DNA from 4 places in the Synechococcus sp. LTW-R genome. Region 1 is predicted to be linked to each of the others. Evidence: predicted binding sites of a transcription regulator. Region 1 holds the regulator's gene; each other region holds the start of a gene.

Region 1 (7,753 bases):
TCCTCGCCGGAGAGCGCGGTCACTACGGGCCGCTCGAGCACGCCCAGATCGTGCTCAACGTGGGCTGGTTTCCCCACTCCGTCATGCAACAGGCCCGCACCCACCGGGTGGGGGTGAGCTTTGACGTCCAATCGATGCGCTACACGGGCGATCGGATCTGCCGTGCGGCCAACGGCGAATTGGAACTGGAAGAGGTCTTTTACCTGCGCCCTGAAGGCCAGTACAGCGATCGCCAAGGCAAGAAGTACACCTACACGGCGGACGAGCGGCAAAAGGATCTCGCCCTCTGCCAAGTGGCTGCGGAGCGCTACCGCGACATGCTCGCGGCTGGCTTCGCGGAGGAGCATGCCCGCGGGATCCTGCCCTTCGATTACCGCCAGCACTTCGTCGTCAGCTTCTCGTTACGGGCCTTCCTGCACTTCATGGACCTGCGGGCCAAGCTCGACGCCCAGGAAGAGATCCGGGTGCTCTGCGATCTGATGTGGCCGCACCTCCAGGCCTGGGCACCGGAAATTGCCGCTTGGTACGAGAAGAGCCGGCTGCACAAAGCACGCCTGGCGCCGTAGAGCCCTCACCGCCAAAACACCAAGAATCACAAATACGGTTCACCCGAGGTTCTCTGAAGCGGGGGTATAAGCCTGAGATCAACGGCAAGACCGTTCTTGATTAACGATCTCTCGAGCCGAAGCCGTGCCTTGATCCCGATTGGAGGCAAGCCACTCTCGTCAGCCTTCTGGTTCACAGCCTGCATTGCCCTCGGATCTGGGCTACTGATCGCAACCCTCGGATTGGATCGGCCCTACGACGCCATCCCAGACCAAGATCTTCTGTGGCTCCGTGAAGCACTCCTGATGCATCAAGGGAAAGCACCGGGGTACCCAGATCATCCCGGAATCTTCTGGCAGGTGCTCTACACCCTCAAGCTGAAGTGGCTGTCACTCAGCAATCCTTTGCGCTATGGGCTGGCATTCCGATCGCACCAGACGACTCCAACCTAATAATTCGCTGGGCAAGGCTGGAAAATGGAATCCTTGCTGGTCTCACGAGCCTTTTACTTTGGCCAACCCTGCGCCAACTCGGCATTCAACGCTGGCTCACAACTATCAGCGTCATCACATGCTGCCTGTGCCTCGGGAATCTAGAATCAGCCGTTCAAATCAGAAATGAGCTGACCAGCACCTTTTTCCTGCTGGCCTATCTCAACATTGCTCTACTACTACCTAATCTGAAATCAGGACCGTATTGCAGGGCAGCCAGCGCTGCTGCCATGGCCTGTTTCTTAGTCGCCGCTTATTGCAAGGTTCAAATCCTCATCATCACCCCATTTTTATTCGTACTGATTCTCGGACATCAATGCCTCAATACGGACGAAGAGAATATTTCGCACCGCGGAGGTTCCCTCAACCTTCAAAACCTAAAAGCCATCGCCATATCCCTGATCTTGGGCTCAGGGATATGGCTGATTGCTGTCTCTGGCCCAGTCTTCGCATCGCTGAATCGATTTCAACATGTCAGAACCGAGCTTGATCTGCCGTTCTGGGCAGCAACGAATGTCCTCCTCATTTTGACAACACGGGCAAGCTCATCTGAACGGAATGCAGTCAAAGCAACCTGGCGGGTCGGCTTGCTGTATGGAGCGATAACCCTCCTGATCTCCAGGGTGCTCGCCTACCCGGTCTGAACAGTACAGGTCTTCAGCTTTCCAAGCAACGCACTGGGCTTCTCTGGCGGCGAGAATCGGCTTATTCTTCTTCAAGAAGGAATCGATAAATACCTCTCAGATCTTTTCATCTCAAGCCCCTGCATCACACTACTAGTCATAGCCGGCCTGGCCATTTCTCTGCTGACCCAAACAATACGGAGCCAACACAAGCCGAGTGCTTCCAAGGCCACTTGGCTGCTCTGCCTACTGGGCCTGTGCTGCAGCATTTGGATCGCCAATGCCATGCGGCCTCGCGGCTTCTACGAGCTCTACCTCATCATTCCTGCACTGATTCTCCTCACCCTTTGCATATCGACATGGCACACCTCTTCAAGAGGGTCCATTACGCCATTTCTCGCCATCACCCTGATCAGCTTGTCTCTGATCCAATCGGTCGCAAACATGTGGCTTGTTCCACAGATCGCGCAAATGACTCAACCCAGGCAGTATTTATGTTTTGAACAGGACTTCGATCAAGCGCTCAGCAGAACAAGCATCGCGACTTGCCCCAACTTTGGCGACTACCTGGAAAGACACTCCTAGTTAAAAGAAAGCCTCACCAACGGACCAGAGACTCTCAATCGAGAAAGTCAAACGCGCGCCAAGGTGACCCGCTCGGGCTGGTGCTGGTACTTCCCGGCCCGGTCCTTGTAGGTGGTCTCGCAGGGGTCGCCCTCAAAGAAGAGCAACTGACAGATGCCCTCGTTGGCGTAGATCCGGCAGTCCGCTCCGGAGGAGTTGCTGAACTCCAGAGTCAAATGGCCCTCCCAGCTGGCCTCGGCCGGGGTCGTATTGACGATGATCCCAAGACGGGCATAGGTGCTCTTGCCCAGGCAGATCACGGTGATGTTGGGGGGCACCCGCATGTTCTCCAGCGCCACACCCAATCCATAGGAATGGGCCGGGAGGATGAAGTAGGACCCGTCCTCGTCCTCATGCAGCGGAACCGGCTCGAGGTTCGCCGGATTGAAGCGCTTGGGATTCATGATCGTGCCGGGCACATGCCGGAAGATCAGGAACTCCTGGGGCGACAGGCGCAGGTCGTAGCCGTAGGAGGAGCAGCCAAAGCTCAAGACCGGCTTTTGACTGTTCTCCGGATCGAGATGACGGACTAGCTGCGGCTGAAAGGGCTCGAGCATGCCCTGGGCGGCCTGCTCGTTAATCCAACGGTCGTTCTTGAGCATTAGAAACCTCGGCGCAGCTGGGTGACCTGATCGGCCATGGCCAACAAAGCCGTGGGCATGGACGGCCCCGTCAGGATCACATCCAGGTTGGACGGCCGCTGCTCCAGGGCCGAGACCACCTCCGCTTCCGCCAAATAACCCAGCTCAACAGCCAAGCCCAGCTCATCGAGGACCAGCTGATCCAGCTGCCCGCCCAAGAGCTGCTCGCGGGTGTACTCCCAAACCTCCCGCACAGCCGCGGCATCCGCCTGGGATGCCGGCATGGGCTCGGCGAGGCAACCCGCCACGGCAGGCCGAAGCCACTGCAGACGGCCGCAGAGCCAAACGCTGCGATCCAGACCTTGATCAACACCGCCCTTGAGGAACTGGCTGACGAGCACGCGGCTCCCCAATCCAGCACTGCGCAACGCCTGACTGAACACGCCGCTGAAGCTGCCGCGAAAGGGCGCCGTATGCACCTGGAGCTGCCCCTCCTGCTGGGCCGCCAGGCGCACGCTGCGGGCGGGGGCCGACGCTGGAATCGAGGCCAGCGGACGCAGGTGTCCAGCACGGGGAGTTGCACTGGGAGTGGCTGCAATGCTGGCCGTCATCGAGTGCATGGCTGCCGCTTGGGATCCTGAATGTAGCGGCGTTAGGCCGTCCGGCAAGCAACAAGCACTACCTGTAGTGCAAACACCCGTACCATCGAGGCCATGACCAGCACCCAACCCCGGCGGGATGGCCGCAGCACCTCGGATCTACGCAGCACGCGTTTCGGCTGGGATCCGATGGGCTTCGCCCTGAGCTCCGTCACCGTTCACACGGGTCGCACCGCAGTGATCTGCAGCGTCTGCCTCGAGGAGGGTGTCCCGAAGTGGCGCAAGGGCTCTGGCAAGGGCTGGCTGAGTGCCGACTACAGGCTGCTGCCCGCCAGCACCCCCAGCCGCCAGCCGCGGGAGCTGATGAAGCTCAGCGGCCGAACCCAGGAAATTCAACGTTTGATTGCCCGCAGCCTTCGGGCCTGCCTCGATCTCGAGCTGCTGGGGGAGAGGACGCTGCAGATCGATTGCGATGTGCTGCAGGCCGATGCCGGGACCCGCACCGCTTCGATCACGGGAGCCTGGGCGGCCCTAGCCCTTGGACTGCGACGGCTCGAACAACGCGGAGTGCTGGAGGGCTCACCCTTGATCGGCCAGGTGGCGGCGGTGTCGGTGGGCCTCGTGGATGGAGCCGCCCTGCTGGATCTCGACTACAGCGAAGACAGCCGCGCCGAGGTGGATTTGAACGTGGTGATGAATCAAGAGCTGCATTTGCTCGAAATTCAGGGCACCGCCGAAGGCGCACCCTTCAGCCGCCAACAGCTGTCTTCCCTGGTGGACCTCGCCGAAGCTGGCATCCAGCAACTCCAAGCGGCTCAGACCAAGGCTTTGGAAGAAGCCCCGAATTAGTTTCAATGGCTACACGGCCGCCCTGGACTGATCCGTAGGTTCCAGCAGACTTCAGTCGCGCTGAAATGGTCGTGGCAACGCAAGGATTCAGCCGCTACTCCCCTAGCCCTACTACCGGTACTTCTGTGATCGCACCGATCGCGGGAAGTCCGCTGCCACCCAATGCAACGCTCCTGGATGTCATCCGGGGGCTGAGCGGCAGCACGACCGAAATTGTCGAGCGCGGCAAGACGATCTTTTTCCCCGGAGATCCAGCCGAAAAGGTCTACCTGCTGAAACGCGGAGCCGTTCGCCTCTCCCGGGTCTACGAATCGGGCGAAGAGATCACGGTCGCACTCCTGCGGGAAAACAGCCTGTTCGGGGTGCTCTCCCTGCTGACCGGCCAACGCTCGGATCGCTTTTATCACTCCATCGCCTTCACCCGTGTCGAGCTGGTGACGGCCCCCGCCACCTCGGTGCGCAAGGCGATTGAACAGGACCCTGCGGTGGGACTGCTCCTGCTGCAAGGTCTGTCCTCTCGGATCCTGCAAACCGAGACCATGATCGAAACCCTCACCCACCGCGACATGTCCTCGCGCCTGGTGAGTTTCCTGTTGGTGCTCTGCCGCGATTTTGGGGTTCCCAGCAGCGACGGCATCACGATCGACCTGCGTCTTTCCCACCAAGCCATCGCGGAGGCCATCGGCTCCACGCGGGTCACCATCACCCGGCTTCTGGGGGACCTCCGCAACGACGGCCTGGTGCAGATCGACCGCAAAAAGATCACCGTGTTCGACCCGCTTGCCCTGGCGAAGCGCTTCAGCTAAACGGCTGACCGGGTGGCTGATCCCCGCTGATTTCCCACCGCCTGCAACCGATACTGACCGTCGTCGCCCAACGTCGTGTCCGGCTGGATCCTGATCCTGGCGCTGCTGATCCTCGGGGGAGTGCTCTCCACCCTGGGGGATCGCTTGGGATCCAAGGTCGGCAAGGCGCGGCTCAGCTTGTTTCGGCTGCGGCCCAAGAAAACGGCCGTGGTCATCACGGTCCTGACCGGCAGCTTGATCAGTGCGATTTCACTGGGCTTGATGCTGCTCGTCAGTGATCGCCTGCGCACCGGGCTGTTCGAACTCGATCAGATCGAACAACGTCTGCGGGATAGCCGTGATGCCCTGGCCAGCAGCCGCAAGGACTTAGCCCAAAGCCGCAGTGCCCTGCGCAGTGCCGAACAGGAGCGCAGCCAAGCCCAGAGCCAACTGAAGGTGGTCGAACAGCAGGCCAACCGACTCCAAAAGGAACTGGCCCCGCTGATGGAGCAGCGCCGGCAATTGGAAGTTGAACGCGATCGCCTCAGCCGCGACATCGCGGCCAAGGATTCCGACCTGCAGCGGAACCGCGCTGAGCTCGCCAAGCTCAACATCAAGATCAAGACCAGCAGCCAAGAACTGGAGCGCCTGGAACGCAACCTCATTGCCCTGCGGCAAGGCGATGTGGTGATCAGCAGCGGGCAACCCCTCGAGGTCGCCAAGGTCCGGATCGAGAACGCCAGTCAGGCCAGGGAAGTCATCCACGCCCTGCTGCAACGCACAAATTTGAACGTCTACCAACGGGTGCTGCCCGGGGAGACACCGAACCGTCAGATCCTGCTGGTGCCGCGGAGCGACATCAGCAAGCTGGAGACCACCCTGAGCAAGCGCGGCGAGTGGGTGGTCAGTCTGATCTCAGCTGCCAACGTGCTCAAGGGCGAGCGTCAGGTGGTCGCATTCCCAGATGTCAGGCCCAACAAGCGGGTCGTTCGCAGCGGCGAACAACTGGCCACCACCGTGCTGGAGGCCGATGAACGCTCCCAAGACCAGGTGCGCAGCCGCCTCAACCTGCTCCTAGCCGCAGCCTTAACCCGCGCCCAACGCCAAGGGGCCCTGGCCAATGGTTTGCAATTCGATCCGACGCGGGTCAGCCAACTGGCCGAGGCCCTGGTGAACCGTCCTCCCGGCGAGACCGCAAAACTCGAGGCCGTCTCCAGGGCGAACAGCGATCTGGCCGATCCGGTTGCCGTGGACATCCGCTGGCAGCGCCCATGAGCGCCTGGCTCGGCCTGGATCCAGGCCTTAGCAAATGCGGCTTGGTCTTGTCTGATGAGGGCTCAGGCACGGTCCTGGCCGCAGGCGTGCTCTCCCCCGACGGTTGCCTCGCTCAAATTCAAAGCTGGCAGAACGGCGCTGGGATAGAGGCGGTGGTGCTCGGCAATGGCACTGGCAGCAAACACTGGCAACAGCAACTCAGCGCCCTGGGGCTCAGGGTCCAGGTGATCCCTGAAGCCGGAACCACCCTGGCCGCCCGCGCGCGCTACTGGCAGCTGGAGCCCCCCAGGGGATGGCGGCGATTGTTGCCGGAGGGCCTACGCCTGCCGCCCCGGGACTACGACGATGTGGTCGCGCAACTCCTGCTCGAGCGCCACTGGGGAACGACGCTTAAGCGCGAGCCTGGCTTGACCGTGCTGGGCCTTAAAACTTCGCCCGGACGTTGAAGGCGTAGTCCCCCCCCGCCTCCAGCTGGTAATCGGTTTTCAGCAGAAAACGCAGCAGGGCGTCCTGGATCAAAGCCCGGCCCAGGGACGGTTCCACCTGCAACTCCCCGCGGTCAAAGAACCAGGCGAACGTCCACTCAAATCCGCCAGCACTGACCTCGCCCTCGAGCACCCGCTGGCTAAAGCTCTGGCGGAGCACCCGCAATTGCGCCGTTGTGGTGGGGAGGCGACTCACGCGGACTCAGGCGGTGGGTTGCTCGACCAGCTTGGCGGCAGAGGGAGCCACAAAACCGTTGAGCCTGTTACCGGCCCGCTCAAAACCCAGGCGCTGGATCAGATCAAGGCCCGATAAGACCTCATCGATCACCTCATCGAGCACCGGTTGCTCGGCTGCGGCGAAGCGGCCCAGCACGTGACCAACGGTGCGCTGCTTGCGCTCCACCGGATTCAAGGCCGGGGCACCAATGCCGATACGCAGCCGGGGAAACTCTTGTCCGCCGAGGTGGGCAATGCTGCTGCGCAAGCCGTTGTGGCCACCCGCACCGCCCGAGAGCCTCAAGCGCAACCGACCCAGGGGAAGATCCATGTCGTCCACCAGGATCAGCATCTGGGCAGGCTCAAAGCCAAACCAATCGAGGGCAGCCCGAATCGAGCGACCGCTCTCATTCATGTAGGTCTGGGGCATGAGCAGCCGCAAGCGTTCTGCCCCGTGCCCCACTTCGGCAAGGAGACCATGCAACTTGGACTGCTGCTTGAAGCTGCTGGCTTGACGCTTCGCCAACTGCTCAAGCGCCATAAAACCAACGTTGTGGCGGGTGCCGGCGTACTTCTCGCCGGGATTCCCCAAACCAACAACAAGACTCAACGGAGCCATGGCGCTCTCAACCGGCCGCTTGCTCGTCTTCGGCCTTGAGTTGAGGCTGAGGGTCGGACT
Region 2 (7,753 bases), 390 kb from region 1:
ATCATGGCCCTCAACGTGATCAACGTTGAAAAGAAGTACGAGGCTCTTGGAAGCATGGGCTTCTTCCTCGCCTTCCTGCGCGGCCTGGTCGCGAACTGGCTGGTCTGCCTCGGCGTGACCATGGCCCTGGTGAGCAAGAGCGTCCCAGGCAAAATCCTGGCTTGCTGGCTCCCCATCACGGCTTTCCAATCGATGGGCATGGAGCACATCGTTGTGAATCAATTCCTGCACACCGCAGGCCCCATCCTTGGCTCAGGCGTTCCTTACACCAAGGTGATCTTCTGGAACTTCCTGCCCGTCACCCTCGGCAACATCGTGGGCGGAATGGTGTTCATCGGAATGCTCTTCTACAGCACCCATCGCACCAAGGTGAGCAACGTCCTGCCGACTGAGCACGACGAGAAGCTGGAACGCGAATTGGCTGCCGAACTGGGTGCTCGCTGATCCATGGCCACTGCTGTCGCCCCTGTCTCCACCCTTCTGTCACCCCAGGAAGAAGCGGATTTAAGCGAGCGGCTAGGACGCTGGCGGCGACAGCCCCTGTCCCTGGAGGAACTCAGTGAACTCCTGCCTCGGGTCTGTGATCCATCCCTGGCCCTCAGCCTCGCTGAGCGCTTGGGGATGGCCGGACCCGAGGCCATTGCGTGGATTCTTCCCCTCTGCCAATCGCAGGGCATCACGAGACCGCTGATCCGCGCCCTTGGCATCTGTCACCACCCCCAAGCCTGCGAGCAACTCCTGTCTTGGCTGCCGAATGCTGGCGACCTGGAACCCGAGGTGCTCGAGGCTCTGGGCTGCTGGGGAAACCTGATCGATTTCGAGATCATCGAATCCGCCTTGCATGCCCCCGGCCAAAGCCATCGCCTCGCCGGACTCACGCTGCTGACCTTCCGCAACCGCAGCCTCGACGCCAGCGCGATGCTTCGGCTGACGGCCCCCTTACTCCAAGATTTCCGCGCCGAGATCGTCATTGCGACGCTCAAGCTGCTGCAGCGCCGCAATGAGCCCACAGTTCTCGAAGCGATTCGCCGCTGCATCAGCCTCGATGCCCTGCCAGGCGTCGCCGAAACAGCCCTGCAAGCCCTGGGCTGCATTGGCAGCCTCGAGAGCTGCCAGCACTTGATTGCCCTCAGAAGCCAATTCGCCGGCACCCGGCTCGAGGAAGCGCTGGAGCGGCAGCTGAAGGCCCAAATCAGACATCGAGCCTGGATTGAGCAAACGCTGGGCGAATAGCGCTTCAGGCTCGCAAGTGAAACCATTAAAAAAGCCCCCTTTCGGGGGCTTTTGCGTGGGGAGGTCAACTCACCACTTTTTATAGGGAAGGAATTTGCCGCACATCGTCACTTTGACTCGGTCACCGGCAGGATCTTCCACTTTGTCGACGTCCAGGGTGAAGTCGATGGCACTCATGATTCCATCGCCAAACTTCTCCTGAATGACGTCCTTCAGGGGCATCCCGTAGACCTGCATGATCTCGTAGAAGCGATAGATCAGAGGATCGGTGGGGATCACGGGATCGAGGCCACCCTTGGTCGGGAACGCCTGCAGGGCCTCAGTAATGGCGTGATCCAGGCTCAACAGTTCGGCAAGCTTTTGAGCTTCTTCAGGCGATGCAGTCGACTGACCGTAGAACAATGAAGCGATCCAGACTTCGTCACGACCCAGCGCGGATTCCAGATCGGAAAAGCTCAGGCCTTTGGCCTTCTTGGCTGCCATCAATGTGGCGGTGATGGTGGCCGCAGAAGGGGCAGCCAACGAGGGCATGGATACGGGTGTAACCGTCATGGAGACAGGCCAATAGCGATGAGAGGAGTGAACAGAATGGAGTGCGATTAACCATCCGTTCAGCAACAAGAATCGCCGCAGTTGCGCACACGCTGCGCAGCCGTTGCTACGGAGCCAGGAACCACTTGGTAGCCGCTGTTACCGGAACGGGCCCTGTCGAGGCAGAAAATCAAATCACTGTTCCCTCGTCGGCATGACCATCGCCGCACCCGTCGCCGACAGCAGCTCCCAAGGCCGAGCAACCTTCAAGGCCTATCTGCAGAAAGTGGGCAGTGGCGAGCACACCAGCAGTGGTCTGAGCCGGGAAGAGGCTGCCCATGCCCTTGAGCTGATGCTCGACGGAGCGGCCAGTCCGGCCCAAATCGGCGCCTTCCTAATCGCGCACCGCATACGCAGGCCCGAGCCCCAGGAACTCACCGGGATGCTTGATGTTTACCGCCAGCGCGGCCCTCAACTCAGGACCGAGAAGCCGGCCATCAGCTTCGGCATGCCCTTCGACGGGCGAACCCGAACGGCCCCCATTTATCCCCTGACCGCCCTGGTGCTCTCCAGCGCCGGACTGCCCGTGGTCCTGCAAGGGGCGGGCCGGATTCCGGTGAAGTACGGCATCACCGCCATGGAGCTCTTCGCGGCCCTGGGCCTCCAACTTGCCGGCCGCAGCGTTGCGTGGGTGCAAGAGAAACTCCAGCGCTGCGATCTCGCCCTGGTGCATCAACCCGATCACCTGCCCGACGCCGAATCCCTGATTCCCTATCGGGAGGACCTCGGCAAGCGACCACCCCTCGCGAGCCTGGAACTGCTCTGGACTGCGCACCAAGGCGAGCATCTCCTGGTCAGTGGCTTTGTGCACCCACCCACCGAAGCGCGGGCCTGGAAAGCACTCGAGCTGGCCGGCGAAACCAACGTGCTCACCGTCAAAGGCCTCGAAGGAAGCACCGATCTGCCCATCAGCCGGGCATGCGTCACCGGCAGGCCTCGCCCGGGGGACGAGGGACGCCAAATCCTCCACCCCAGGGACAACGGCTGCTACGGGGCTGATCCCCTGTGGGAAGGACTGGAGACCTGGAGCAGCCAAGCCGCGGCCGCCCTCGGCGGACAAGGGGAGCTCGCGACCGCCCTGGTCTGGAATGCCGGCACCTACCTCTGGCAGACGGGGCTCGAAAGCACCCACGCCAACGGACTTGAGCGGAGCCGGGAACTGCTCCGCTCAGGGGCCGTCATGACCCATCTCCAACGGCTCCGCCAGGAGATGGGTTGAGCAGCGAACTCAGCGCTCGCCGAGGACTTGCCACATCGCGGCTTGACCAGCAATCACGGGCTGCACGGACGCCGGTGCAGCGGTCGAGACAGAAGCGCTACGGATGAGCTGAACGCCCAAGGACGCCACGACAAAGGCGCCGAGAAAGCCCGTGGCGATGGTCAGGGGATGGCGGCCCTGAGCCGCAATACCAGTTTTGGTTGCCATGACGGCAGAAAGGATTCGACCCAACCACTATGGAGACGCCAGCCAGCCATCGCCAGCTGAACCGGTCCAAAACGTTGTGGAAGCCACTGGCGCGATGGACCAAGCGGCTGCGCCGGCCAACAGACGATCGCTGCTCAGCCAGCCATGGGAACCACCGAGCAGAACCCCAAGAGCAACGGCGAGACGCATGGCGGAGCGGTGAATTGAAAGGAGTTTGCAGAGATCAACGGACGCATTTGGGAGCCGTTGACACCAAACCGTTCACCCCACTGCCGGCAATCCCCAGAAGCGTCAAAATCACTACCAGAACCCCGTCTGGCCGTGACCTCTGAGGCCCCCTCGGCAAGCCATTGCTTTGACTTCGAGAGCGATTTCATCGGCAATTGGCGCTGCATTCCCCTCTGCGTGCGCCGCAAGCTGGATCTCTGTGGCGTGAAGCTCAAACTCAACCACTGGCTGGCCCTGAACCAAACGCAACGGCAGAGCCTCGTCGACTGGGAGGACACGCCGGAGGGCCTCGATCACCTCCGCCAACACCTGCTGGCGTGCACCGAGTCCATGGCCGACGGTCAGGCCAAAACACTGCCGATCGCAACGGGGGAGGCCTGGCAGAACCCCATCGAGATTCCCGAGCTCCTCACAGCCGCCGCCGAGACCCGCGGCATCAGCCTCCGGCTTGAGCAGTGGTCCGCCCTCAACGAGCTCGAGCGCTTCGCCCTCTGCAAGCTCGCGCGGCCGGGGCATGACCACCACAACCTGGAGGCGGCCTTCAGCGAAGTGCTGGCGTAAACCAACGGCGCAGCGCCTCGAGCCGTCCAGCCTCCTGCTCGAGCGGCTTCACCACCGACACCGCTGGAGCAACGATCACGGCGCAGGCCTTGAGTTCCGGCTGCTTAGACACCGGGCAGGCCTGATCGTGCATCAAGGTGTTGGCCTCACAGGCGTTCTCCTGGGTGAACCCCCAATGCATCGGAAGAAACACCGAGCCCCGGCGGATACATTCGGTGAGCTTCACCGTCGCCGTGATGTGTCCGCGGCGGGAGCTCACGGCGGCCAGCTCCCCATCCTTTAACTGCAGCTCCAAGGCATCTTGCGGATGCACCTCCAACAGGGGTTTGGGGTGCATGGTCTGCAACCGCTCGACCTTCCCCGTGCGGGTCATCGTGTGCCACTGCCCCAGATACCGGCCAACGGTGAGCACCAACGGGTAGGTCTCACAGGGGGGCTCCGCCAGACCCATGGGTTGATCCGTGCAGAAGCGGGCACGGCCCGAAGGCGTTGTGAAATGATGGTCGCTGTAAAGCCGCTTCGCCTCGCCGCTGGCTGATGCCCCCGCGGGGAAGGGCCACTGCTGCGGGCCCGCCGCCTCCAACAAGGCGTGACTGAGGCCGGAGACATCACAGAGTCGGCCCGCAGTGAGCTGACTGAATTCCGCATACACCTCCGCAGCCGAGGCGTAGCTGAATTGCTCCTCAAAACCCAAACGCCGGCCCACCTCGGCGAACACCTCCCAATCCGGACGGCTCTCCCCATGGCGGGGGCGGTAGGCCGGGCAGTAGGTCACCCGACGCTCCGAATTGGTCATCGCCCCGGCCTTTTCACTCCACTGGGCCGCGGGCAACAACAGGTGCGCGTAGTGGGAGGTCTCGGTATCGGCGTAGGCGTCGCTGACCACCACCAACGGGCAGCGCCGCATCGCGGCCTTGACCCGATCGAGGTCCGGCATGCTCACCAACGGGTTGGTGGCGGCCACCCACCACAGATCCAGCTCACCGCGCTCCATCGCCTCCACCTGTTGCCAGGCCGCCAAGCCGGGGGTCGCCGCGATGCGTCCGGCCGGGAACTGCCACGCCTGTTCCACCTCCTGGCGGTGCTCAAGGTTGGTCACAACGCGATAGCCCGGCAGGAGATGGGCCAAGCCCCCGGCCTCGCGTCCACCCATGGCATTGGGCTGGCCGGTCAGGGAGAAGGGACCCGCACCCTCCTTACCGATCTGAGCGGTCAACAGATGCAGGTTGATCAGACCACCCACCACCGCGGTGCCTTCGCGCCGCTGGTTGACCCCCATCGACCACAGGCTGAGCACCCGCTCACGGCGGTGGAAGAGCTCCGCCACCTCCCGCAGCCGCTTTTCTGGAATGTTGCAGAACCGAGCAACCTTGCGCGGCGTCCAGCGGGCCGCCAAATCAAAGAAGGCCTTGTAGTTCTCGGTGTGATCGTCAATGAAGGCCGGGTCCTGACCGTTCTCGCGGAGAACCAAATGGGCCAGGCCGTGGAGCAACGCCAAGTCCGTACCAGGCGCAATCGGCAGATGCACATCCGCAGCCTTCGCGGTCTCCGTGAAGCGGGGATCGACGACGACGATCTTCACGCTGCCGGGATGGCGCTTTTTGCGTTTCAAGAGGCGCTGAAACAGCACCGGGTGGCATTCCGCGGTGTTGGTCCCGATCAGGAAGGCCACCGTGCAGTGGTCCAAATCCTCGTAACAGGCGGGCGGACCATCGGAGCCCAGGCTGCGGGTGTAGCCCGCCACCGCGGAGCTCATGCACAGGCGGGAGTTGGCATCGAAGTTGTTCGTGCCCAGGGCACCTTTCAGCAGCTTCTGGGCCAGGTAGTAGTCCTCGGTGTGGAACTGGCCCGATCCATACATCGCAATCGCATCGGGCCCCTTGGTGGCCAAGGTGCTGCGGATGCGGCCCACCAGCAGGTCCATCGCCTGCTCCCAAGTGATGGGTTGGAACGGTTCGTCCAGGCTGGCGCGGTAGAGGGGCTCGCGAAGCCGACCACGACCCAAGGTCTCGCCAACGGTCGCGCCCTTGATGCAGACCTGGCCCAGGCTCGAAGGGTGCTGGCGGTCACCCCGAGCCGTCCACATGGGATTGCCCTCGGCATCACGCTTGACCGCCTGGCCGGGCAAGGCCGGTGGAATCAGTTCAAGACCACAGCCCACACCGCAGTAGGGGCATTGGCTGCGCACGTTGCCGGAGGCCATCACCACAACCGAAACAGCGTCAAAAGAAAAAAGGGGCGGCTCAGCATGGCCGCCCCGAACAGACCCCTGTAATGGGGTGGATCAAGCGTTGACGAGCAGCTTCTCGTCAGCGTGCTCTTCAGAGAAGGAACCCTCGGGCTCCTTGAGAAAGAAGAAGCAGAGGAAAGCGACGATCAGTCCGGCAATCCCGAGGATCTGGAAGAAGGCGCTGTTGGAGGAGGCAACGATCTCGGCAGAAGGATCCTTGCCGCCACCCATCCACATCGGCAGGAGGCTGAAGATCGTCAGGTAAGCCACTGCACCAACGTTGCCGTAGGCGCCGACCAGACCTGCGATCTGACCGGTGACGCGCTTCTTGACCAGGGGCACCATCGCGAAGGTGGCGCCTTCACCCGCCTGAACGAAGAACGAGGCGAGCATCGTGATCAACACCGCGACGGTGATGCCCAGGCCACCGGAGAAAGTGCCCGGCTTGATCATGCTCATGATCAAGTAACCAATGCCCAGGCCACCGGTGAGGAAGGCCATGGTGTTTTTGCGGCTGCCGAGCTTGTCGGAAATCAGGCCGCCACCAGGGCGAGCCACCAAATTCACGAAGGCAAAACAGGACGCCAAGATGCCGGCGGTGGCCTTCGGCAGATCAAACGTGGTCTCGAAGAACGTGGGCAGCATGGAGACAACGGCCAGCTCAGATCCGAAGTTCACGATGTAGGTGAGCTCCAGAATGGCGACCTGCTTGAACTCGTAGCGGTCCTCCTTGGGGTACTGCTTAACGCCGTTGATCAGGTCGCGGTTGGTGCGAATAATGCCCCAGGTCTGGAAGCCAAACCAAACCAGAACAGCGAGGAGCGCCAGGGGATAGGTGCCGGCGTTCAGGAAACCAACCTTTTGCAGGCGCCAGCAGAGCACGCAGAGAATGGCCGCGAAGGGAACATTCATGCCCAGCAGACCCCAGAAGTCCCGCATGGAGGTGACTTCAAGACCGGCAGACTTGGCTGGCTTTTGGTAGGTCTTCCCGGGAGGAGTGTCGGTGACGTTAAAGAAGTAGATCACCCCGTAGACGGCCGAAATGATGCCGGTCAGAGCAATCGCTCCACGCCAATTCAAGATGGCGCCAGTGGGCAGCTCGAAGCCGCCGGAGAAGGAGAGGAAGCCAGCCAGGGCAACCAGAGTCAGCGCGGAGAAGGCGGAGCCAAAGTTGCCCCAACCGCCGTAGATGCCTTCAGCAAGGCCGATTTGTTTGGGCGGGAACCACTCCGCCACCATACGGATGCCGATCACGAAGCCGGCACCAACGATGGAGAGCAGCAGGCGAGCGACCACCAGCTGGTTGAAGTCCTGCGCCGATGCAAACAGCAGACAGGGGATGACCGAGAAGACAAGAATGCCCGAGTAGGTCTTACGGGGACCGAACTTGTCCAGCAGCATGCCAATCAGCACGCGGGCGGGAATCGTGAGAGCGACGTTGCAGATCGCAACGGTACGAATTTGACCAAGATCAAGACCAAGAT
Region 3 (7,753 bases), 890 kb from region 1:
ACAGTCCCGCTGGACGACGGTGCCGGCGGACTCGGCCGTGAGCAACAGCAGCAGGTTCAGCCGGGCATCGTCGAATTGACCGTCGCTGTAGAGCACCGCCCCATGGCGCTCACGGTCCAAACCCGGTAGGGCCGCTTGCAACTGCTGGCGGTTCATGCCGCAACTGGGCTCCAGGCCAGCGGAACCCGCCAGGAGGTCGTACATGCCCAAGCCCATTCGGTAATAGGCCTGCTCGATGGGCCCCTGGGTAGGCAGGGCAATGCGAAGGGGCTGGGCCAGGAACGGAGCCTGATCAATCCAGTACTGCCGTTCAGAGAGGGCCTCCCGAACCAACTTCAGCTGGGCCGCGTCGAGTTGTTTGAAAGCGAGCTCGAGGTAGCGAACACCGCCATGCAACAACTTCGTGCTGCGCGAACTGGTGCCCTGGCCGGGATCACCCGCCTCGAGCAGCGCCACCCGCAATCCACGACGCACCGCTTCGTAGGCAAGAGCGGCACCACTGCTGCCGCCGCCAACGATCAGCAGATCAAAGCGGTCCATCACCATGCCAGTGCAAACAACGGTCAACGGCCTGATCCCAGCGGCGGCACCAACGCTCCCGTTCAGACGCGTCGCGCTGGGGACTGACCTGGGTTGAGGAGGCACGGATGGCCGTGGCAATCGGCCCCAGATCGCTCAGCACCCCGGCGCCCTCACCGGCCATCAAGGCCACTCCGAGGGCCGTTGATTCAAGATTTGCTGGCCTGACAACCTGCACGCCGGCACTGTCGGCTTGCGCCTGGAGCAGGACCGCCGACGCGGCCGCTCCGCCATCAACGGCAATGGTGTTCAAGGGAGCACCGAGCGCTTCAGCGGCACCGCGCAACAGGCCGGTCACCGCCAGGGCGATGCCCTCCAGGGCTGCCCGGGCGATCTGCGGGGCGGCGGTGTCACGGGTCATGCCAATCAGCAGGCCCCGGGCGTTGGGATCCCAGTGGGGGGATCCCCAGCCGGTGAAGGCCGGCACGAGCATCAATTCACCCGCGCTCTCCACCCTGGAGGCCAGGGCATCCACCTCGGAGGACTCGCGGATGATCCCCAGGCCATCACGCAGCCACTGGATCACCGTCCCAGCATTGAAGAGGCTGCCCTCAATGCAATAGGTGGTGCTGCCGTCGGTGTTGCTCCAACCGACCGTGCTCAACAGCCCCCCTGCAGCTCGTTGCGGGCGAAGGCCACCGTTCACTACCAGGAAAGCGCCCGTGCCGTAGGTGCACTTCGCCTGGCCCGGTTCAAAGCAGAACTGGCCATAACTGGCCGCCTGCTGGTCACCCAGCATCGCCGTGATGGGGGTGCCAGCGAAGGGAAGCCCCTCGGCGATCACGGCAAAAGCACTGCGGGTCGGCAGCAGTTCCGGGAGGGCAGCAGCCGTCAATCCGACGCGCTCAATCACGTCCGGCAACCAGCACAACTTCTCCAGGTCCAGTAACAACGTTCGGCTGGCATTGCTGATGTCGGTGGCATGGCGTGTTCTGCCGCTGAGGTGCCACAGCAACCAGCTGTCGATGGTGCCAAAGCAGAGGTCATCGGCGGCCAGGGCCTGCCGGGCCTCGGGATGGGCCTCGAGCATCCAAGCGATCTTGCTGGCGCTGAAATAGGGATCCAGCACCAATCCGGTTTGGCGCTGCCAGGACTCCGCATCGGGCTCGCTCCTCCAACCCGCGCAAATCGACGCCGTCCGCCGGTCCTGCCACACCAGGGATGGGCCGAAGGCTTCGCCGGTGCTGCGGCGCCAGAGGGTGGTCGTTTCCCTTTGGTTGGTGATCCCGCAGGCACGCACCGCTTGGCGCTGCTCTGGGCTTAAGCGCTGCTCCAGCAACGCCATGGCCTCCAGTTGGCTTTGCCAGATCGCGGCGGCGTCCTGTTCGACCCAGCCATCACTGGGGTACTGAATCGCGAGGGAGACCTGGGCGGAGGTAACCGGCACACCGCGGACGTCGAAGAGAACCGCGCGGGAGCTGCTGGTGCCCTGATCGAGGGCTAAGAGATAGGACTCGGACACAGGCAAAAGGGTTTCCCCACTCTTACGGGTATCCCCTGGATCTGTCAGGGCCTTGACGCAGCACGAGACAGTGGAGGCCTCTGAGGCAATTTCGGCTGGTCATGGTCTCGATGTCAACGCTCCTGCCGGCCCTGTTGGCCTTGATCGGTGGGGGGTTGCTTTCGCTTCTCGTCGCGCGGGTGTTTGGGGTTGTCTTTGGTCGCCTGACCCGGAGGACCAGGAGTGATACCGACGACTTCATCGTTCAGGTCATCGTCGAGACGATCCCGATCCTGGGTTGGGTGGTCAGCGCGAGCTGGGCCTGGTGGCTCGTCCCAACGCCGCCTGAGTTGGATCGGGTGGTCTTCACCATCGCCAAGCTGATCCTGGTGGTCTTCCTGGTGCGGCTCGTGAACCGCATCAGCCTGCGTCTGTTGCAACGCTCCGCGGTCCACAGCGGTGACCCCGCCGTGGGGAGCATGCTGCGGGCCCTCGCCCCGATGTTGCGCGCCCTGGTCTGGTCTGTGGGCGCGGTTCTCTATCTCCAGAACATCGGCGTCCAGATGGCGGCGATCTGGGCCCTCCTTAGCGCCGGTGGAATTGGCGCGGGCTTGGCGTTGAAACAGCCGGTCTCTGAATTTTTTGAATACATCACGATCCTGCTGGACAAGCCCTTCCAAACCGGGCAATTCATCAACGTCGGCGAGGTCTGGGGCACGGTGGAACGGGTCGGCGTGCGCACCACCCGTCTACGCAGCGTCAACGGTGAGGCGATCGTGATGAGCAACAGCGCCCTCACCAGCTCCGTGGTGGCGAATTACGGAGAAATGCAAGAAAGGCGGCTGATCTACCGCTTGGGGGTGACCTATGACACCAGCCACGCCGTGCTGGAGCGGATACCGGGGCTGCTGAAGGCGATCGTTGAACGGGGCGGGGACACCCGCTTTGACCGGGCCCATTTCGTGGCCTTCAACAGCAGCAGCCTCGACTTTGAGCTGGTCTATTTCGTTCCCTCCAACAACTACATCCAAGCCATGGAGGCCCAGCAACGGATCAATCTCGACATCGTTCAACGCTTCGCGCAGGAGGGGATTGAGTTCGCCTTCCCAACCCAGACCCTGCACGTGCACAACGCCTTGGAGACTGGGGTCTAACACCACTTGCTATGGTGGGCACTTGGGCGAAATGCCCAATGTTGTGTTTTTAGAAGACGGTCATGTCCCGGGTCTGCCAACTCACCGGCAAGCGCGCCAACAACGGCATGGCCGTCTCGCACTCCCACATCCGCACCAAGAAGCTCCAGCAGGTCAACCTGCAAGAGCGCCGTCTGTGGTGGGCTGAGGGCAACCGCTACGTCAAGCTGCGCGTCTCCACCCGCGCCCTGAAGACCATCCAGAAGAAGGGTCTGGGCGCCTACGCCAAGCAACTCGGCATCAACCTGGCCAAGATCTGAGCTTCAATCCTGGGAGTACCTCAGGATTCCTTTTGAACCGCCGCGATCTGCTCCTCTCTGTTGGCGCTGCGGCCCTCGGCCTGCTGGGACTTCCCCGGCAGGCTTTTTCAATGGGCGGCACCCTGCCCGAGCTCAACCTGCCTGCACCGCCATTCACGCTCCCGGGCGTTGTTCCCAGCCCCGATGGCGCCATCGAAGCCGAGCGCAGCCTGAGTGACTTTCAAGGGCAGTGGCTGGTCCTCTATTTCTATCCGCGCGATTTCACCGAAGGCTGCACGATCGAGGCCAAGGGCTTTCAACGGGACCTGGAGCGCTTCCATGCCCTCAATGCCGAGGTCGTAGGGATCAGCGCCGACGACACGGACTCCCACAAAGAGTTCTGCGGCAGTGAAGCGCTCAGCTACCCACTGCTCTCGGATCCTGGCGGGCAAACAAGCAAGCTCTACGGCAGCTGGATCCCCCCCTTCTCCCAACGGCACACCTTCCTCATTGACCCAGAGGGGGTGCTCCGAGAGACCTGGCTCGGCGTCCGGCCGTTAGGCCACAGCCAGGAGATCCTCAAGCGTCTGGGGGAACTCCAGGCCGCGGGCTAACCGATCAGCCTCAGCCGAGCCGTTGGCGAAGCCGCTGTTCCATGAGACGCAGGTGGGCCTCTCCAGCCGGAAGGCTGTCGCAGAACAGGCAGCTGCCTTCAAAGCACACCTGGAACAATTCGCCCTCACTGGAGCGCAGTTGGTAGATGGCTCCACCTTGGGGATCAACCAACACAGGGGACTGGGCCATGGGTGTGCGGGAGGAACGAGCAGAGGCTGGCGCGGCGAGACAGCCGTTGCCATAGGTGCTTCGACTCACGTCCATAACTGGATGAAAACTGGCCCGTAGCAAGCGCTACCGGCCGTCTTCAGGCTGATTTGTTCGGTAGCAATCACAACCCGGAGGGGCCAGACAGCTCTGCATGATCGGCCCAACTCTGGTCCGGCAATGTTTACCGAGTACAGGCCAAAGAAGGGGTACGACGAATACTTCAACGCCGCCGATGGACCGCGTTCGGCACTCAAGCCACTGGTCCATTCCTTGGGAGCCCTGGGGCTGGATCATCTCAACCGCAACCATGCGGCCGCTGGAGTTCTGCTGAAGCGCTTGGGTGCAACCTTCCGCTTGAACGATTCCGGTGGACAGGTAGGTGAACGGATCCTTCCGTTTGACCCCCTGCCGCGCCTGATTCCGGCAGGGGAGTGGGAGCAGCTGGAACGGGGCCTGGCCCAACGCTTGGAGGCGATCGATCTGTTCTTGGCCGATGTCTATGGCCCGCAGCGGATCATCCAGGACGGAATCATCCCTCGGGAGGATGTCGAGAGCTCGCAGGGCTGGAGACCGGTCCTGCAGGGGTTCAAACCCCCTCTTGATAAGTGGTGCCAGATCTCGGGCCTGGACCTGATCCGGGACGGAGAAGGCACCTGGCGCGTGCTCGAAGACAACCTGCGCTGCCCGTCCGGAGTCGCCTACTTCCTTGAGAACAGGCGGGTGATGAAGCGGATGTTCCCGAGTCTGTTCAGCGGGCGGGTCGTGCAGCCGATCGATCGCTATCCATCACAACTCCTGAAAACCCTGCGGGAATTGGCGCCCTGGACGGAGACACCGCGGGTGGTCCTGCTCACCCCAGGGGTTCTCAACAGTGCCTATTTCGAGCACAGCTATCTCGCCCAACAGATGGGCATTCCGCTGGTGGAAGGACGGGATCTGGCCTGTGAAGACGGCAGGGTCTGGATGCGGACAACGCGTGGATTGGAAGCGGTCGATGTGATCTATCGGCGCATCGATGACGACTTCCTCGATCCCGCGGTCTTCCGTAGCGATTCGATGTTGGGCGTTCGCGGCTTGATGGAGGTTTACGCCCAGGGACGTGTCGCCATTGCCAATGCCCCCGGCACCGGTATTGCGGACGACAAGTTGATCTACGCCTATGTCCCCGACATGGTGCGCTACTACCTCGGCGAAGAGCCGATCATTGAGAACGTCCCCACCTATCTCTGCTCCAGGCCCCAGGATCAGGCTTATGTCCTGGCCCATCTCCGGGAACTCGTGGTCAAGGCCGTCTCTGAAGCCGGAGGCTATGGAATGCTGATCGGACCCCACGCCAGCAGCGACGAGATCGAGGCGTTCGCCGCCAAGATCCAGGCCAACCCCCGGAACTTCATCGCCCAACCGACGCTGGAGCTCTCGACAGTCCCCTCGCTGAGTGACGGGGAGTTGTATCCCTGCCACGTGGATCTCAGGCCCTACATCCTCCGTGGCAAAAGCAGCTGGGTCACACCCGGTGGCTTGACCCGCGTCGCCCTCAAGCGCGGATCACTGGTGGTGAACTCCTCCCAGGGGGGTGGATGCAAGGACACCTGGATCGTGGAGGACGGCCAATGCTGAGCCGTGTTGCCGACTCCCTGTATTGGATTAACCGCTATATCGAGCGGGCGGAGAACATCTCCCGCTTTGTCGAGGTCAGTGAGGCGATGGCCCTGGACTGTCCTCCGGGGAGTGCAGAACCTTGGCAACCCCTGATCGATGCCAGTGGAGATCGCACCCTCTTTGATGCGGTGTACCCCGGTGGTGGGGCTCGGGAGGTGGTCGAGTTCCTGGTGCGGGCGGAGGCCAACCCGAGCAGCATCGTCAACTGCATCGCCATGGCCCGGGAGAACGCCCGGCAGATCAGGGATGTGATCACCAGCGAGATGTGGGAGCACCTCAACGGTCTCTACTGGACCCTGGTGGAAAACGAGGAGTTCTGGGAGGAACCAACCCAGGAGCAGCTGCGGGAGATTCGACGTGGTTGTCAGCTCTTCTATGGCATCACGGATGCCACGTTGAGCCGGGACCTTTCCTGGCAATTCAGCCGACTTGGCCGTCTGATTGAGCGGGCGGACAAGACGACACGCATCCTCGATGTGAAGTACTTCCTACTGCTTCCCAGTCCCGATGACGTCGGTGGCGTGCTCGACGAACTGCAGTGGATGTCTCTGTTGCGCAGTGCCGGCGCCTATCAGATGTTCCGCCAATCCAATGTCGGTGACATCTCGCCAGAGGGGGTGGCAGCGTTTCTGCTGCTGAACCCGCTCTTCCCGCGCTCGGTTCGCTACTGCCTGGAGCGAATCCACGAGACCCTCCAGCTGATCGGCCGCGAATCCGCTCCGGGAACCCCCGATGACCTGGAGTGCAGGGTGGGACTGACCCAGGCCCGCTGGAGTTACACCAAAATCGACAAGCTGATCGCCGGAGGGCTGCATGAAGCCATTGACGGGTTGCAGCAGGACTTGAACGAGCTGCACAACCTGATTCACGACCGCTACTTCGTTCTCCCCGGAGGCCTCAGCCCGGAGGATGACACGGTGATCCCGATGAATCAGAGCGCTTTACCCACCACGGCTTCCGATCAAGATCTGGCATGCACGCCCGCTTAATCCACCGCTTCAACTACAGCTACAGCCAACCCGTCCTGCTGGGCCCCCATCGCTTTTGCCTGCGGCCCAGGCCCCACGGCTTCCAGCGCCTGATTGATTTCAAGTTGGAGATCAGCCCCGAACCCAGTCAGCTCTACGAGCTCATGGCTGCAGGGGGGGACACGATTACGCGGGCGCGCTTCCTTCAGGAAACAGAGGCCTTTCAGGTGGTCGCCACCAGTGAGGTGGAAACCTTCACGCCACCACTGATTGAGGCGTGCTTGGACGAGAGCATGCTGCAGTTGCCACTCGCCATCGGCAGGCTCAATCCCGATTTGATGAGCAACCTCCAAGGCTGGTTGCCCAATGGCCAACACGATGCCGCCGCCGTCGATCTCGCCCAGGAAGCGCTCACGGGAAGCGACGGGAGTTGCCTGAGCTTTCTGCAACAACTCATCGAAATCATTCAGGACCGGGTGAAGTACACCCAACGGCATCAAGGACCCGCTTGGCCGGCAGGTCGCACCCTCAAGGAGCGCATCGGCTCCTGCCGTGATCTGGCGATGCTGATGATCGAGTGCTGCCGCAGTCTCGGGCTGCCCGCTCGTTTCGTCAGCGGCTATCACCTGGTGGAGCCCAAGCCGGACCGCTACGACCTCCATGCCTGGACGGAGGTCTACCTGCAGGGAGCCGGTTGGCGTGGATTTGATGCCAGCGGACAAGGGGCGGTGGATGACCGCTACATCCCCGTGGTGACCTCCTCCAAATCAGACTTGACTGCGGCAGTGAGCGGAACCTTCTCCGGCCCGACCGGGGTGCAGAGCAGCTTGAGCTGGGAGATCGAGGCCG
Region 4 (7,753 bases), 400 kb from region 1:
TGCCCGTCACCAGTTCCATGCCGAACAGCACGATGCTGGCGAAACCGAAGGGGAAGAGCAGTGAGCCAACGAAGGGTGCCTTCACGGTGATGCCCACCGTGAGAGCCAAGATCACTGCCAAGCCAAGGATGGCGCCGGAATAAAAGCCACGGATCAGCAGGTTTTTAACGCTGACGGTTGATTTCTTGCCGCCGGCGGCAATCATGCCGTCGACGAGCTCATTGGGAAGGACGTAATCCATTGAGTTGGTTACGCACTCGAAGTGCGCTCAGGGGATGCAGGTGGATGGTGTGATTAACCGCTGATGCGGTTCATCAAACGGGAGACGATGTCTGGACTGCCGTTGGGCCGATTGACCGGAGCTTTGTCGTCGCCGCTGTTGCTGATCCAATTGACAAAGCGAGAGAAGAGGTCGCTTTTGCGTTGGGGTGTTGCTGAAGTCACTTTGGGAATCAAGATGTCATCAATGGAGGTCAGGCTTCAAAAGAAAAGAGCACCTGAGATCGTCAAGATGATGGCTTTCTTGTGATTGCAACTCCCGTTATTTACTACCGGGGCTTCGCACCGAACTGTTCAATCAGAACCTCCTTGAGAACCGCTTGGATCTCACTGGCTGGAATGCCTTTGCGATGCAGTTCGCCGACCTGTGGGTTGGCACCTTGTGAACCGCCAATGGTGAGGTTGTAGCCCTCGCCCATGCCGCCGTCTGGCTGTTTGGTTTTGGTCCCGGTGAGGCCAATCGCACCCATGTAGGCCTGGCCGCAGGTGTTCGGGCAGCCCGTCCAGTGGATCTTGAGCTCCTCAGGTAGAACCAATTCGCGATCGAGGGCCTCAGCGGCTGCGAGGGCTTGATCTTTGGTGTTGGTGAGGGCAAAGCTGCAGTAGGTGTTGCCAGTGCAGCTCACGGTTCCAGCTGCGATGTGGCTGGGCTGGAGACTGAAGCGTTGCAGGAGCGGCTCGGCCTCAAAGGCCTGGACTTGGGCGCTTGCGATGCCGGTGAAGATCACGTTCTGATCTTCCGTGAGCCGGACTGAACCATCGCCATGGCGCTCGGCAATGGCTGCGATGTCTTGGAAGTCCTCAGCACGTAGGCGGCCGACGGGCACGTGGACGCCGGCGTAGTGCAGGTCCTCTTGTTTCTGATTGTGGATGCCGTAATGGGAGCGGGGTTCGGCGTTGAAGACGGAGCCCGGATCGGGGGTGAGGGGTCCGAAGCGCTCTTCAACCATGGCCCGGAACGTCTCCAGCCCCACCTCATCGAGATAAAGGCGGAAGCGGCCCTTGGGACGCTTGTCCCGTTCGCCGTTGTCGCGCCAGATCTTGATGACGGCCTCGGTGATCGCGCAGATTTGATCCGGCTTGACCCAGGCGTTCAGGGGGATGGCATAGGCGTTCATCTGGGAGGAGAGGATGCCGCCAATCCAGACGCCAAAGCCCATTTCGCCGTTGTTCTCAACGGGGTGGAAGGCGATGTCGTTGTGGAGCAGGAAGTTGTCGCGGGCGCCGGCAACGGCCGTATTCCATTTCCGCGGCAGGTTGGAGAACTCGGGGTTGCCCTGGTGGTTGCTGGTGAGGAAGTTCTCGAGCTCCTGGGTGTAGGGCCGAGTGTCCACAATTTCCAGGGGATCGATACCGGCGATCGGGTTGCCGGTGACGTTCCGCGGATTGTCGAAGGCCGACTGAATCGTGGTCAGGCCGACTGCTTTGAGTTGGCCCAGGATCTCGGGCAGGTCCTCGAGGAGGATGCCGCGCATCTGAATGTTCTGGCGCGTCGTGATGTCAGCGCTGCCGTTGCTGCCGTAGCGGGCAACGACATTGCCGACGACCCGAAGCTGCTCGGCGGAGATCACCCCGTTGGGGACCCGCAGGCGCATCATGAACAGCCCCGGGGTTTTGGGCCTCCAGAACATGCCGTACCACTTCAGGCGCAACTGAAGGTCGGTCTCGTCAACGTTTTCCCAACCGAGTTGGGCGAATTTCTCAATCTCACTGCCAACAAGGAGGCCATCTTTGGCTGCTTTGTTTTGCTCGATCTTGTTGAGCTTCTTGCCTTCGAGCCAGCTGGGTAGTGCGCTGGTTGTTTCAGTGGTGTTGGACACAGTTGGCGTGGCCACCATGGGAAATCGGTTCAGATGAAGTCAGCAACTGAGCCGTTTCCAAAGAAATGAACGACTAGTGGGGTGAATGAAACCACTCGCCCTGTTCCCTCTTGTGTCGCCGTTGCTACGGATCGAGGTTGTTCCTTGCCAGAGAGAAAAAGGGTGTCAACGGATACCTAAAGGGGGCCCGTCTTCCGGGTTGATGGTGTCGCTTTCCGCTTCTGGCCACTCAGTATTGGCGTCCGATTTCGCCCAGCATCCGGGTCGCACCGTTGCGAATCATTTGCCAGACCTTGCCCATGGCGGCGAGGTCGGCGTCCAGCTCGCGTCGCCAGTGCGGGGTGGACTGCATCGGCCGGGTGCGGGGCCTGTCGTAGTCGGCTCGTCCATAGACGGGCCGCTCGTAAGTCGGACGCCGGCGGGAGCTCGGCAGGGGGCGAGTGGATGGCATGGTGAAGCGATGAATCCGATGGGCGTGACTCCATCAGCAGGACCGGGGTGCTGGCGGTGGCCGTTGCTACCGAAGCCCGTTGCTGGCGAGCGCTCCCCCCTGCTCTTGGTCGTCCATGGCCATGCCGGTGGTCAGATTCCAGAGGTTCTGGTGGATCTGGTTTCCGAGTTGGTCCGGGGCCGTCAGGCTCCCGTCTGGATGCAGGCCCTGACCGCGGATCCCCTGGACCTGCCTCAAGGCCTGCCGCTGGTCTTGGTTCCGCTGCTGTTGACTCCAGGCAGTCACGTTCGCTCGGACGTCCCGGCCATTCGTCAGCGCCTGCGTGACCAGGGACATCGCGTCCAGGTCCTTCCTTTCCTGGGCGCTTGGGGGCCCTGGCTGGAGCATCTGCGCGGCTTGGCCGCCCCCGCGGTTCTGCACCATCCGCTTCGGCCAGGGGTGGCGGATCGCTATCTCGCGGCCTTAAGCGCGTACGTCGGTGTGCCCTGCTTAAGTGCAGATCGCAGTGGTGAAGGCGATGCGGCGGCATTGCCCTTGGCCCTGGCCCCCAACCGGATGACGGCCCACCTGCAGACCGAAGCGTCCCCCTGTTTGGCGCTGCTGGAGCGCCCCGCTACCCGTCAGTTTTTGCTCAACCTCCTCCTTGATCTGCCATGACCGCTGACGTTGCCAGCAAGGTCTATTTGGTGGGGGCGGGGCCTGGGGATCCCGACTTGCTGACCGTGAAGGCCCATCGCCTGCTGAGCCAGTGCGATGCCCTCGTGTACGACTCCCTGGTGCCTCGGGAGGTGCTGGCCTTGGTGCCGGAGGGCGCCGAGCAGCACTTTGTAGGCAAGCGCCGGGGGCACCACTCCGTGCCCCAGCCCAGCACCAATGCGGTGCTCGTGGAGATGGCCAAGCGTCATCGCTGTGTCGTGCGCTTAAAGGGTGGTGACCCCTTTTTGTTTGGCCGGGGCGGTGAGGAGGCGGCCCATCTGGAGCGCCATGGCGTCGCGGTGGAGGTCGTGCCTGGTGTGACCGCTGGCATTGCCGCACCGGCCTACGTCGGGATTCCCGTGACCCATCGCCGGGCGGGCAGTTCCGTCACCTTTGTCACGGGCCACGAGGAGATCGATAAGCGCCGGCCGGGCGTCGATTGGCGCGGCTTGGCCCGCAGCAGTGACGGCCTGGTGATCTATATGGGCCTCCACAACCTTCCGCACATTTGCGAGGAGTTGATGGCCGGTGGCTTGGAGACCTCCACCCCAGCGGCCGCTGTTCAGCAGGGAACGGTTCGCGGCCAGAAGGCCGTTGTCTCCACCTTGGGGGGATTAGCTGATGCGGTTCAGGCGGCCGAGCTCGCTTCCCCCTCGATCGTTGTGATTGGCGACGTCGTGAATCAACGGGTCGAGAGCTGTGCCCCTGAGCCGGCGATGGTGGAGATGCCGATTCCCCTCAAACAGGGCTGAGGGCGATCTGCGGGCGCCGGGGGCGTCCCAGATGCAGTCGCTGTAGGGACCACCCCCGCTGCTGAGGGCTCCCCTGCTGGGCACTCAGCCAGCTGTCGTCACGCTCCTTCAGTGCTGTTCGATCGCTGACCTCTTCTCCGCCATACAGCAGATGGATGATCCGATCGGGATCAATGTTCAGTTCAGCTACCTCGTCCCAGAGGGCTTGGCTGGCTTGGGCATCCGCCCGTCCGATCTGCGCGTCCACCAACTGCTGGGCCAGAAGGATCACCAGGGCTTGTTCTTTGCGAGTGGCAAAGCTGTCACTGCTCACCCCGGCTCTGCCGGGGCGGTTGGTGCAGCTGCTGGAGGGGGCTGTCATAACAACCTTCCAATGATGGGACTAACGCTACTCAGGTCTGCGCGAATTGGCTCAAGCTTCAGCGCGCCAGTTGGGCAGTCCGAGCGCATCCCGTTGGCTGAAACGCTCACAGACGGCATAGGCCGCAGGCAGGTTGGCGACGCGTTCCCAGTTGCCGTCGCTGTCGTTGTGGTTCACGACGTAGCCGCCGCCGCCATCGCGGGCGATCCGGCAGCCGTCACCGGTGAGTCCGACGAGATGCAGATGGTCGCCCATGAATCCGACTGCTGACTGAGAGATTTTTAAGACCGGCGAATGGGATCGAACTCTGTGTTTGTTTCCCCACGCAATCAAACGTGAGGCTTGAGAACACAATCGAAACGCTGCTTCAGCTTTTCTTTGGGATCATCCCTGATTGCAGCTGATTTCTTTGTTTTTGTAGGTCAATGTGCCTAGGGAGGCGGTGTTTACTTGGGCTGCGTCTGTGATCCCCGCTCGCGCCCAGTGTCAGGAGCTCGTCATATGCGTGGGTGGGTTGAGGCTGCGCTTTCCACCCGGGTCAGCCCTGGCTAGAGCGAAACCAGTGAGCGTTGTCTTTCGATGTCAGCTGTCCTGCGTGCCGGACTTACCGCCTTGATCAGCGGCAGTGCCCTGATGGCCTCCGGGCCAGCGCTGGCCTCCTGCCAGTTCCTCACCCCCGTCGGCGGCAACGGCCAGAGCAACATCGTCACTAAGACCATCAGCTTGGGCAGCCCCTTGCCCTTCAGCCGCCCGAATGGAATACGGACTTCTTCGTCAACCAGCCCTACAGCCACTGCAAGCTGTTTTTCACCGCCAATTCCTCGGTCAGCGCGACCTACCCGATCCAGGCCTACCTGAAATTCACCGATGGTTCGAATCTCCAGGTGGTGAATGACTCCTATGCCCCCAATGTCGGCACCGGGCGCCAGTGGGATGTGCGGGCCGTTCCGGGCAAAACCGTGAACCAGGTGAATTTCAAGATCGGCGCTAGCGCTGACCAGGCCGCCACCGGCTTCACCTATCGGATCTCCGTGCAGGGCTGCAACTAGAGCAGGAAGTAGCGCTGCGCCATCGGAAGTACCTCAGCGGGTTCGCAGCTGAGCAGTTCGCCGTTAGCAAAGACCTCGTAGGTCTGCGGGTCGACCTCCACCCGGGGCAGGGCGGTGTTGTTTTTCATCGCCGCCTTGCTGATGCCTCCGCGGGTGTTCAGTACTGGAACGCAGGGGCGCTCGAGCCCCAGTTTTCGGGGCAGATCGCCATCCAGTGCGGCTTGGCTCACGAAGGTGAGGCAGCTGGGGGCCAGTGCCTTGCCGAAGGCCGCGAACATGGGCCGTCCATGGACCGGTCCAGGGGTGGGAATCGAGGCGTTGGCGTCGCCCATCTGGGCCCAGACGATCGAGCCCCCTTTGATGACGAGCTCCGGTTTCACGCCAAAGAAGCCGGGTTTCCAGAGGACCAGGTCCGCGAGCTTGCCGACCTCCACGGAGCCGACCTGTTGATCCAAGCCATGGGCGATGGCGGGGTTGATCGTGGTCTTGGCGATGTAGCGCTTCAGGCGAGTGTTGTCGTTGCGGCTGCTGTCCTCCGGGAGGGAACCCCGCTGCACCTTCATCTTGTGGGCGGTCTGGAAGGTGCGGGTGATGACCTCGCCAACGCGGCCCATGGCCTGGGAATCGCTCGCGATGATCGAGAAGGCACCGATGTCGTGAAGGATGTCTTCGGCGGCAATCGTCTCGCGCCGGATGCGTGACTCGGCGAAAGCCACGTCCTCCGGGATCTTCGGATCGAGGTGGTGGCACACCATCAACATGTCGAGGTGCTCCTCGAGGGTGTTGCGGGTGTAGGGACGGGTGGGGTTCGTACTGCTCGGCAGGACGTTGGCTTCACCGCAGATCTTGATGATGTCCGGGGCATGGCCGCCGCCCGCCCCTTCGGTGTGGAAGGTGTGGATGGTGCGCCCGCCGATGGCGCGAATCGTGTCTTCGACAAACCCCGCTTCGTTCAGCGTGTCGCTGTGGATGCACACCTGCACATCGAAGCGATCGGCCACGCTTAAACAGCAATCGATGGCGGCCGGCGTTGTCCCCCAGTCCTCGTGAAGCTTGAGCCCGCACGCCCCGGCGTGGACCTGCTCTTCAATCGCCTCCGGGGTGGAGGCGTTGCCTTTACCGAAGAACCCGAGGTTCACGGGTAGCCCCTCGGCGGCCTGCAGCATCCGACCGATGTGAAAGGCCCCTGGCGTGCAGGTGGTGGCGTTGGTCCCCGTGGCCGGTCCCGTGCCGCCGCCAAGCAGTGTCGTCACTCCACTGGCGAGGGCCGTTTCGATCTGCTGGGGGCAGATGAAGTGAATGTGGGTGTCGATCGAGCCCGCCGTGAGGATGTGGCCTTCACCGGCAATCGCTTCGGTGCCTGGGCCCACGACGATGTCGACCCCCGCTTGGGTGTCCGGGTTGCCCGCCTTGCCGATGCCGCAGATGCGGCCATCACGGATGCCGATGTCGGCTTTGACGATCCCCCACCAATCCAGGATGAGAGCGTTGGTGATGACGGTGTCGACCGCTCCATTCGCGCGGGTCGTCTGGGCTTGGCCCATGCCGTCGCGGATCACCTTGCCGCCGCCGAACTTCACCTCATCGCCGTAGACGGTCAGGTCCCGTTCCACCTCGAGGATGAGCTCGGTGTCCGCCAGACGCAGGCGATCGCCGGTGGTGGGGCCGTAGGTCTCGGCGTACTGACGGCGTGAGATGCGGTAGGGCATGGGGTGTCAGTCAGTCGAGGGGGCCGTTGATCAGGCCGTTGAAGCCAAAGACGCGCCGCGCGCCGGCGTAGGGAACCAGTTGCACCTCGCGACTGTCCCCTGGCTCGAAACGAATCGCGGTGCCGGCAGGAATGTCGAGCCGCTGTCCCCGGGTGGCTTCGCGATCGAAGTGCAGGGCGGCGTTGGCTTCAAAGAAGTGGAAGTGGGAGCCCACCTGAACGGGGCGATCTCCGGTGTTCGCCACCAGAACCGTGGTGACGGGGCGACCGCTGTTGAGTTCCAGCTCGCCCGGTTCAGGAATCAGTTCCCCGGGAATCAATCCAGCCATGGCTGATCAGCGAATGGGGTCGTGCAGGGTCACGAGTTTGGTGCCGTCCGGAAACACCGCCTCGATTTGGACTTCGTGGACCAGTTCAGGAATCCCTTCCATGACCTGATCGCGGCTCAGCCAGGTGGTGCCCTCAGCCATCAGCTCTGCGACGGTTTTTCCGTCCCGGGCCCCTTCAAGCACCAGAAAACTCAGCCAGGCCACCGCTTCGGGATGGTTGAGCTTGAGGCCGCGGTTTAAGCGGCGTTCGGCCAGCAGGGCCGCGGTGACGATCAGGAGCTTGTCCTTCTCCTGAGGGGTCAGATGCA

The links. Region 1 encodes NtcA, which controls nitrogen genes in cyanobacteria. Its sites were predicted from a motif close to GTANCNNNNGNTAC; they were not measured.
Region 2: the regulator NtcA is predicted to act here: its motif matches at 1,914-1,927, upstream of H0O22_RS10900 (anthranilate phosphoribosyltransferase family protein).
Region 3: the regulator NtcA is predicted to act here: its motif matches at 4,352-4,365, upstream of H0O22_RS03850 (circularly permuted type 2 ATP-grasp protein).
Region 4: the regulator NtcA is predicted to act here: its motif matches at 2,262-2,275, upstream of H0O22_RS10925 (ferredoxin--nitrite reductase).

The regions. Positions count from the first base shown of each region.
Region 1 is NZ_CP059060.1:1,565,510-1,573,262, forward strand. Features, by position in the region: gene thyX (FAD-dependent thymidylate synthase) at 1-566, shown strand, start outside; gene H0O22_RS08940 (hypothetical protein) at 929-1,681, shown strand; gene dcd (dCTP deaminase) at 2,293-2,886, opposite strand; gene H0O22_RS08950 (cob(I)yrinic acid a,c-diamide adenosyltransferase) at 2,886-3,476, opposite strand; gene rph (ribonuclease PH) at 3,579-4,313, shown strand; gene ntcA (global nitrogen regulator NtcA) at 4,379-5,119, shown strand; gene H0O22_RS08965 (DUF3084 domain-containing protein) at 5,195-6,373, shown strand; gene H0O22_RS08970 (resolvase) at 6,370-6,819, shown strand; gene H0O22_RS08975 (DUF3146 family protein) at 6,797-7,054, opposite strand; gene pth (aminoacyl-tRNA hydrolase) at 7,061-7,693, opposite strand; gene H0O22_RS08985 (TatA/E family twin arginine-targeting protein translocase) at 7,701-7,753, opposite strand, start outside.
Region 2 is NZ_CP059060.1:1,959,953-1,967,705, reverse strand. Features, by position in the region: gene H0O22_RS10915 (formate/nitrite transporter family protein) at 1-444, shown strand, start outside; gene H0O22_RS10910 (hypothetical protein) at 448-1,233, shown strand; gene cynS (cyanase) at 1,303-1,755, opposite strand; gene H0O22_RS10900 (anthranilate phosphoribosyltransferase family protein) at 1,979-3,043, shown strand; gene H0O22_RS10895 (hypothetical protein) at 3,053-3,250, opposite strand; gene H0O22_RS10890 (hypothetical protein) at 3,278-3,439, opposite strand; gene H0O22_RS10885 (nitrate reductase associated protein) at 3,572-4,039, shown strand; gene H0O22_RS10880 (nitrate reductase) at 4,020-6,242, opposite strand; gene H0O22_RS10875 (NarK family nitrate/nitrite MFS transporter) at 6,324-7,753, opposite strand, start outside.
Region 3 is NZ_CP059060.1:680,208-687,960, forward strand. Features, by position in the region: gene H0O22_RS03820 (FAD-dependent oxidoreductase) at 1-567, opposite strand, end outside; gene H0O22_RS03825 (glycerol kinase GlpK) at 527-2,041, opposite strand; gene H0O22_RS03830 (mechanosensitive ion channel family protein) at 2,152-3,174, shown strand; gene rpmB (50S ribosomal protein L28) at 3,237-3,473, shown strand; gene H0O22_RS03840 (peroxiredoxin) at 3,506-4,066, shown strand; gene H0O22_RS03845 (hypothetical protein) at 4,077-4,256, opposite strand; gene H0O22_RS03850 (circularly permuted type 2 ATP-grasp protein) at 4,455-5,894, shown strand; gene H0O22_RS03855 (alpha-E domain-containing protein) at 5,888-6,925, shown strand; gene H0O22_RS03860 (transglutaminase family protein) at 6,910-7,753, shown strand, end outside.
Region 4 is NZ_CP059060.1:1,967,909-1,975,661, forward strand. Features, by position in the region: gene H0O22_RS10915 (formate/nitrite transporter family protein) at 1-241, opposite strand, end outside; gene H0O22_RS10920 (ferredoxin--nitrite reductase) at 295-444, opposite strand; gene H0O22_RS10925 (ferredoxin--nitrite reductase) at 549-2,117, opposite strand; gene H0O22_RS10930 (hypothetical protein) at 2,329-2,550, opposite strand; gene H0O22_RS10935 (hypothetical protein) at 2,575-3,207, shown strand; gene cobA (uroporphyrinogen-III C-methyltransferase) at 3,204-3,998, shown strand; gene H0O22_RS10945 (hypothetical protein) at 3,985-4,359, opposite strand; gene H0O22_RS10950 (hypothetical protein) at 4,411-4,614, opposite strand; gene H0O22_RS13365 (hypothetical protein) at 5,247-5,408, shown strand; gene ureC (urease subunit alpha) at 5,405-7,117, opposite strand; gene H0O22_RS10965 (urease subunit beta) at 7,128-7,445, opposite strand; gene H0O22_RS10970 (urease subunit gamma) at 7,452-7,753, opposite strand, start outside.